2 regions of the Paenibacillus sp. FSL K6-1566 genome follow, and region 1 is predicted to be linked to the other one. Evidence: riboswitches for the same ligand, from Rfam matches in the RefSeq annotation. Region 1 holds a riboswitch; the other holds the start of a gene.

What was found. A riboswitch is a leader RNA that binds a small molecule or an ion and turns the genes downstream of it on or off. The one in region 1 is predicted to bind cobalamin.
Region 2: it holds a riboswitch for cobalamin, as region 1 does, so the genes downstream of both, NST08_RS02905 (ribonucleoside-diphosphate reductase subunit alpha) here and NST08_RS23340 (ABC transporter substrate-binding protein) in region 1, are expected to answer to the same signal.

The regions. Positions count from the first base shown of each region.
Region 1 covers NZ_JBBOSR010000001.1:5,258,133-5,262,344, forward strand. Annotated here, with positions in the region: gene NST08_RS23335 (FecCD family ABC transporter permease) at 1-834, opposite strand, end outside; gene NST08_RS23340 (ABC transporter substrate-binding protein) at 831-1,841, opposite strand; cobalamin riboswitch at 2,255-2,466, opposite strand; gene NST08_RS23345 (GNAT family N-acetyltransferase) at 2,636-3,154, shown strand; gene NST08_RS23350 (histidine phosphatase family protein) at 3,206-4,189, opposite strand; gene cbiB (adenosylcobinamide-phosphate synthase CbiB) at 4,186-4,212, opposite strand, start outside.
Region 2 covers NZ_JBBOSR010000001.1:660,164-664,375, forward strand. Annotated here, with positions in the region: gene NST08_RS02905 (ribonucleoside-diphosphate reductase subunit alpha) at 379-2,712, opposite strand; cobalamin riboswitch at 2,908-3,147, opposite strand; gene NST08_RS02910 (MTH1187 family thiamine-binding protein) at 3,503-3,808, shown strand; tRNA gene NST08_RS02915 (tRNA-Thr) at 3,922-3,993, shown strand.

The sequences.
Region 1 (4,212 bases):
CATATGCGGCACCACCAGTCCCACAAATCCGATCACGCCCGAGACCGATACGGCCGCGGCTGCAAGAAGCGTAGCTACGACCAGAACGCTGGTCTTCAGCCGATCCACGTTCAGTCCCATATGGGCAGCCTGCCTTTCGCCGAGCGACAGCAGATTCAAAGCCCGCGAGCGGCTCCACAAATAAATAAGCCCTACCCCAAAATACGGGAAAAGGATGGCCACGTAGGACCATCCGCGCATGCTCAAGCTTCCCATCGTCCAGAACAGAATCTGGTTCACCGTGTCTTTGGACATCACCGTTAAGAAGGAAACGACGGCGCCGAGAAAGGATTGCATTACGACCCCGGATAAAATGAGTCCGTGCACCGGCAGCTTCCCCTGATCCCGTGCCAGCAGCAGAACGACCCACAGCGTACCCGCTCCGGTCAGAAAGGCAACCAGCGGCAGCGTGTAGCCTCCGGCAAAGGAATACTCCAATCCGAAAAAAATGAGGGACGCCGCTCCAAGCGCTGCTCCGGAAGACACGCCCAGCGTAAAAGGATCAGCCAGCGGATTGCGCAGCACGCCTTGAAACGCCGCTCCTGCCACCGCAAGCGAGGCGCCGACCAGCATTCCCAGCAGAATGCGCGGGAGCCTCACCTTCATTAAAATCTGCTCGGAGGATACCTCCCAGCCCGGGACGATCGCATCGCCGAGCCAAGGCAGCCGATGCAGCAGCATCGCTCCAATCTCGCTAACAGGCAGGTGGACCGAGCCGATTCCGAGGCTGACGATCAAAGTCAACAGCAGCAGGACAATGCCGGCCGTTCCGTAACCCGCCAGTTTTTGTCTCATGGTGTCATCAGTTCCGGATAAACGGCTTTGGCCACTTCAATCAAACCTTGCGTGACGCGCGGCCCCGGACGGCTCAGCAGATTATCGTCCATCGCAATGACCCGGTCGTTCTTGATCGCTTCGATCTGATCCCAACCGTCGCGCTCTTTAATCATCTGGTCCAGCGTTTTCTTGGTGGCTTCGTCGACAACATTGCTCGAATACAGAATGACATCCGGATTCGCCGCAATAATGTTCTCCTCGCTAATTTCGAACCAGCCCTCTGTATCCCCGGCTGCGTTGACGCCGCCGGCCAGCGTGATCATCTCATCCATGAACTCGCCTTTGCCGACGGTCCAGCCCGGCGAGAACTCGACGTACACTTTCTTCTTGTCCTCTTCCTTCACGGATTTCACCGCTTCCGTAACGCTTGCCAGCTCCTGCTGCATCTGCTCGACCACAGTCTGCGCTTCCTCCTGACGGTCGGTAATTTGTCCGACCAGCGTAATGGAAGACATGACTTCTTCAATCGTGGACGGATCGTTAACGAACAATTTCACGCCCATCCCGCGGAGCTTCTCCGCGTTTTCCGCATTCATCGACGCGCTGAACACGACATCGGCCTCGGCTGCGATTACAGCCTCTTCATTCACCTGGAAGCCTCCCATTTTCGGCTTGGATTTCGCGGCTTCCGGATAATCATCCAGATCGGACACACCTACGATTTCCTCGTCCAGCCCGAGGGCAAACAGCTTTTCCGTCTCGGACGGAGCCAGGGATACGATACGGGTCGGCGCCTTCTCGAAGGTGACCTCCGTTCCGGTCGCATCCTTAACGGTGAGTGGATACTGCGTCTTCAGCGCACCCTGCTCCTCCGCAGGCTGTTCAGCCGGCTTCTCCTGCTGGGCAGGCGTTTCCGAAGGCGCACTATTCGGCGCGGCATCCTCGGCGTTTCCGCAGGCGATCAGCGACAGCGCCATCAGCATCGCCACGATCAAGACGGACCATGATTTCAACATTGCTTTCATTTTCTTGTTTCCCCCTACGTCATCATTGAGAACCCTAGCCTGCATATTTCACAACTTCAATTCCGATCCTTACCGGGTATGAAAACGACTGTCCTCGCATGTATAAGGAGAGCCGGCTGGTTCCGCCGGGACCTAAACCTCCGGGTACCCCTGCTATCCGTTAGGAAGAGGAATACCGGTGTTTCCCCGGAGCGGGAATCAGGAGGCCGGCATTGCCTTCTCGTTCTCCAGCAAAAATCCCCGACTCCTTGACGAATAAGGAATCGGGGATTACGTTTCAGCTTCAGGACACCTGCGAATATAGATTGATCATCAACAAAGCGGCTTATTGCCGGAAAGCTGTACCTCCACAGCTCCTGCCGCTCCCGCGATCAAAACGGGTCCAAGTGAACGTAATCCTCTCCTCGAAGGACCGTCATTCATTGCCGAGGGCAGGTCTCCTGACTTACAGGCCTAACGACTTCTCCGCCTTCCCAAGCGCATCAGCGCCCAGTGGCATTAAGGAGGAGTCTCCTGCTTCACAGTGGCGGGACCGTGCCGGATTTGCACCGGCTTCCCTATTAACCCGAATGGCAGGCCGTCAATACCCGGCTGCCTGTCCAGGACCCTCGCAAATCATATGAATCATGCTTATATAGCCAAGCTGGATTTCTCTGAACACGATTATAGGGGATAACCCCCGCCCTTACAACTAAAGGATTATCCCATTCTTCGAGTATAATGGTACTGATAGTTCTCGTTATCGTTCATTATTCGCCTGAAATCACATCTTTTTGAAAACGGGGAGTGAATCCATGATGAAAATTCCTTCAAACCAAAAGCCAGAGAGACTTCGTCTGACCGTTCTGGAACCCGAGCATCTTCCCGTGCTGAGTCAATTCTCCCTCCCGGAGCACCAGCGAAGATTCACTTTGCTTCCGGACGATGCGATGAAGAAGCACGGTTATCCGCCCACGGAGGACAAGCTGCCGGTCGTTCTGCTCGCGGCGGATAAGCCCGTCGCCTTCTTCGTCCTGGATCGCGGGGAACGTATCGCCCGTTATACGCCGAACCAAAGCGCGGTGCTCCTTCGCGCCCTATCCGTTGATCACAAGGAGCAGGGGCGGGGCTACGGCCAGGCTGCCATGCGCCTGCTGCCCGAATTTATTCGCTCGCGACTGCCGGGAGTGAACGAGATTGCCCTGGCGGTAAACGACCGCAATGAGCATGCCCGTCACGTCTATCTTCAAGCCGGCTTTCGTGACAGGGGATACCGGGTCATGGGCGTGCAGGGCATCCAGCATATTTTGCATCTTGATCTGGAGATCCGTTGATGCTTTCTTGTGGATTGCCCAAGGTCCTTGCCAACGGGTATGGCAGGGCTGTCAGCTCATGATCTCGCCTTGCCAGCCCAGTCCGTTCCAAGCCAGCTTCAGTCTAAGCTCCTCACCCGGCAGGATGCGCAAGCTCCAAAAAGGGGTATCCGGAACCGTAGCCGCCGCAATCTGGCGAATCACGCCGCCATGCGTGACGACCAGCAGGTCGGGAATTCTTTGGGAATCCCGTCCTCTGGCTTCACCGTCCTCGTCCCTCTCAAAGCTGCGGCACATATCTTGATGCAATCCCGCCAAAAAATGCTGAATCCTGGACGCGAAGGCTTCCCAGCTCTCTCCGCCCGGCGGAGTAACAGCTGCCGGGTCCTCAATCCAGCGGCGATATAAAGGATTTCCTTTCAAATCCTCGTAGGTTTTCCCCTCCCATTCGCCGAAATGAAGCTCGCGCAGCCTGCTGTCATACACCGCTCCCGGAATTGGCAAAACTTCCGTATTACCATTTAAACCGGCACTTTGAACCCCGTTACCGGTCAGCAAATAGCGAAGGGTCTGCCTGCATCTGAGCAGGTCGCTGCAGTATATGCGTGCCCATTGCAGGCCTTGGAGCCGCCGCGCCAGCGGGGCCAGCCGTTCCAGCTCCGCGGATATCACGCCCTGATCCTCATGGCCGAGGTACCGCCGCTCCTGATTCCACCGCGTAACGCCGTGGCGGACCAGGTGCAGGACAACCTGCAGCGGACTCGTATCTTTTTCAAGCAGCTGAATATCCCCCTTATCCTCCGCATGGTATGCAAAGTGTGCAGGATGTGCATTCTTCACGTCCTTTGCGTCCTTTGCGTCCTTTGCGTCCTTTGCGTCCTTTGCATCAATCGCGTCTATCGCCTCATTCACGTCGTTCGCTTTGTTCAAGGCTTTAGCCTGATCCGCATCGATCGCTTCCAATGCGGCGTTTGCGTCAATTGCCTTATTGCTTTGTATCGCATCCAGTCCTACGTCCTCATCGTTTGCATTTACGATTTCCTTCGGCTCCCTCATACCCATGCTCCCCCGCCTGCGGC
Region 2 (4,212 bases), 4.6 Mb from region 1:
TCCTTGCAGGAAGTTGCACCAAACAAGCAAGCAGCCCGCTCATTATGTTCGCGCCGCATGAGCAGCGAATCCCGAAGGGAGAGCGATCCCCGCAGGAAGTCGCACCAAACACGCAAGCAGCCCGCTCATTGTGTTCGCGCCGCATGAGCAGCGAATCCCAAAGGGAGAGCGATCCTTGCAGGAAGTCGCACCATCAAAGCACGCATGAAATCATTCGTCCCTGCACCAACATTCCAGCGTTCCCGCAGGGAGAAAGCGCTCCTAGCACCAAAGTACCTGGAAGAAGCGCCGCATCCGTCTCATTTCACAAGCTTGCGGGTGTCCAGAGGGCAGAGCCCTTGGGGCCCTCCCTTGGAAGGGAGGGTTTGGGTGGGTTCGTTAGCTAGCACAGCTTTCGCATTCTTCAATCGTCAGCGCACGGCTGCGCACATAGTACGTTGTCTTGATGCCGGCTTTCCAGGCATGCAGGTGCAGGTCCAGGAATTCCGATGCCCGGATGTCAGGACGAACATACAGGTTGAAGCTTTGCGCCTGGTCCACATGACGTTGACGGGCAGCAGCCATTTTAATGGACCAATGCTGGTCGATCAGGAAGGCTGTTTTGTAATACCAGATTGTTTTTTCAGACAGATCCGGAGCCGGGTTGGCTACTTTATATGTCGTCTTTTCTTCATAAGACAGCAGCTCATACAGCGGGTCGATGCTTGCCGTAGAACCGGCAATGATCGACGTGGAGCCGTTCGGTGCGATCGCGAACATCCACGCGTTGCGGACGCCATTTTCTTGAACTTCCTTCTGCAGCTCGCGCCACTGCTCGGTCGTTACGAATTTGCCTTCATGCTCGCCGTCGGTGTAACCGCGGAACGTAAAGTATTCGCCGCTTTCCCAGGCAGAGCCTTTGAATTTCGGATAGTGGCCTTTTTCCTTGGCCAGCTCCATGCTGGACTTCACGAGCAGGTAATTGATGTGTTCGTACAGATTATCATTGTATTCAACCGCTTCGTCGGATTCCCAGCGGATGCCTTCGAGAGCCAGCAGATGATGCAGGCCGAAGGTGCCGAGTCCGACAGCGCGGTACTGGCTGTTCGTATATTGAGCTTGCAGCACTTCGATATTGTTGATGTCGATTACGTTGTCCAGCATGCGAACCTGGATCGGTACGAGCCGCTCCAACACGCCGGCAGGCACTGCACGCGCCAAGTGAATGGAGTTCAGGTTGCAGACAACGAAATCGCCAGGGATTTTCGAAATCACGATCCGGGTTTGGCCGTCTTTGGTGACGAGCTCTTCTTGCTCAACCACGGTTGGCGACTGGTTCTGCATGATTTCCGTGCACAGGTTCGAAGAGTAGATCATGCCGTGTGCGGAGTTCGGGTTCGCACGGTTTACCGTATCGCGGTAGAACATGTACGGAGTTCCGGTCTCCAGCTGGGATTTCATGATCCGCTTCATAATATCGATCGCTTGTACGGTAATGCGCGGCAGGTTCGGATTCGCCAAGGCCTCCGCATATTTCTCGCGGAACGCGCCTTGACCCGGCGTTTGATCGTAGAAGTCCTCAAGACCGAGCGGGCGGCCGTTCTCATCTTTCCAGCCCATGATCTTCTTCACTTCATGCGGGCAGAACAGGCTCCATTCTTCACGGGCTTCAACAGCCTCCATGAACAGGTCAGGCAGACATACGCCGTGGAACACGTCATGGGCTCTCATGCGCTCATCGCCGTTGTTCAGCTTCAGATCAAGGAAGGACAAAATGTCCTTGTGGAACACGTCCAGATAGACCGCAATGGCGCCTTTGCGTGTGCCGAGCTGGTCAACGCTCACCGCCGTGTTGTTCAGCTGGCGGATCCAAGGGATGACGCCGGAGCTGGTGTTCTTGTGGCCGCGGATATCGGAGCCGCGTGCGCGGACCTTGCCGAGGTAGACGCCGATGCCGCCGCCCATTTTGCTAAGACGGGCTACGTCGGTGTTGGAATCGAAGATGCCTTCCAGGGAATCGTCAACGGTGTCGATGAAGCAGCTGGAGAGCTGGCCTGCGACCTTCTTGCCGGCGTTGGACATCGTTGGCGTTGCGGCCGTCATGTACAGATTGCTCATTGCCCAGTACGCTTCCTTAACAAGCTCGAGGCGTTTGTCTTCAGGCTCCTGGTGCATGAGGAACATGGCAATGACCATGTAGCGCTCCTGCGGGAGCTCCATCACGCGCCCGTCGAAATCCGTTGCAAGGTAACGCTCGGCCAGCGTCAAGAGACCGATGTAATCGAACAGCAGGTCGCGGCTTGGATCAATGCACTCGCCAAGCTCCTCGATTTGCTCCTTCGTGTAGCAGGTCAGAAGGTCTTCACGATAGATGCCCTTCTGGACGAGCTCCGTAATGAGCGGATAGAAAGCGCCGTAAGGCTCTTCCGGATAGGCTTTGTAGCGGCGGTTGTGGGCCGCTTTTTTATATAAAGATGTCAGGAATGAACGAGCCGCCGCAAATTTCCAGTCAGGCTCTTCCTTGGATACGAGCTCAAGCGCGGACATCGTAAAGGCATTGCTGATTTCCTCGCCGGTAACTTGCTCACCGCGGAGTTTGGAATTCACGCCTCGAAGCAGGCGCTCCTTGTCTAGCATGTCCAATCCCTTCAGGATCCGGTCGGCATAGACGGAGAGGCGAATTTCATCAAAGGCAAGCTGACGGTTGTTTGGTTTAACTACGAGCTGGGGCATACAAAAAATCCTCGCTTTCTTTGGGGGAAATTGAAAAAAGAACATGAAAAAAACATTTTCTAAAACCTAAGGGCAGGCTTGAAAATGTCCGTGCGCTGTGGATGGTTTGAATAAAGCTGACATAAGCCCATATTCGGGCATGATGTTATGTACAGACGCAAGTTTCACGAACACATCCCTATAACCCCGTAGGTCGGTGTCTGAAGTATACAGGCAGGTCTCCTGACTTAGGCCGTACATATTCGGCGTCTTCCCAAAGTTCGCTTTCGGGGAACTTCAGTGACGTATTGCCAAACTGCCGGCAGCTGCATATGCATATGCATAACAGCCCCGAGGCCTTTACAGTGGCGGGTCCGTGATGGATTTTCACCATGCTTCCCTATTAAGCCGGGCTGCCTGATAGGCTAGCGCGGCACCTGTATACACTATATTTGGTTGTCGTTAATCTAATGTAACCCAATATCTTGTATCTGTAAACCGATTTCTTAAAAATAAACGCAAGGAGAATTATAGCAAACGGACAGGTAATATGCTAGTTGGCCAACCGTCAAAACTGCTCAAGATTCCATGGATTGTGACCAAATGCGACGGTTTTTGCGCGGATTCCGCATCGGTTGCGTTTTGACAACGGATCGTATGACCCATATAAAAATTTGATCTTGGACATACAAGATATTGTGTGTTGACGACTTTGCGAAATTTTGAAAAGACGCCCCGGAATTGATATGATATCTATATCGGATTCAACCACGTTGTGGATGAATGGAATGCTTCGAGGGAGGTTATTGTGATGGCAATTGCAGAAGTAACGGTCATTCCGATCGGAACGGCAACGACCAGCTTAAGCTCATATGTGGCGGAAATGCAGCGTATATTGAAGCAACAGGAGGGAATTACGTACGAATTGACTTCGATGAGCACGATTATTGAAGGGGAGCTCCCTATGATTTGGCGTGCGATCGAGGCGTTGCACGAGGCGCCGTTCTTGTCGGGTGCCAAGCGGGTATCCACCTCTGTCAAAATCGACGACCGGCGCGACCGGGCATCCTCAAGCAAGCAGAAGATCCAATCGGTGCAGGAGAAATTAGGCGGGTAATGCAACCCCTCCTATAGGGTGTTTTTTCCATTAATGAGGGGCTTGCATTTTCCCGCCGAAGGAATATAATATATTTTGTTGTTCCAAAAACGAATGATAACTTCAACAAATTCGCTGGTGTAGCTCAGGGGTAGAGCAACGCACTCGTAATGCGTAGGTCGGGGGTTCAATTCCCTTCACCAGCATCCTTAGAAAGTCAATAACGGCGCGGTTTTCCGAGTTTTCGGAGACGGCGTCTTTTTCGTGTTTTTGGCCGATCTTTTACCATTTTTCTACCCTTTTAGTCAATTGAAGTGGGTTTTTCGCCATCAATTAGGGATTCAATATCCTTTTGAAAAATAAGTTCTAGACTAACACACAGTAACCTAAACAGCGGTAGCCAAGAATGAAAAAATAAAGTCATA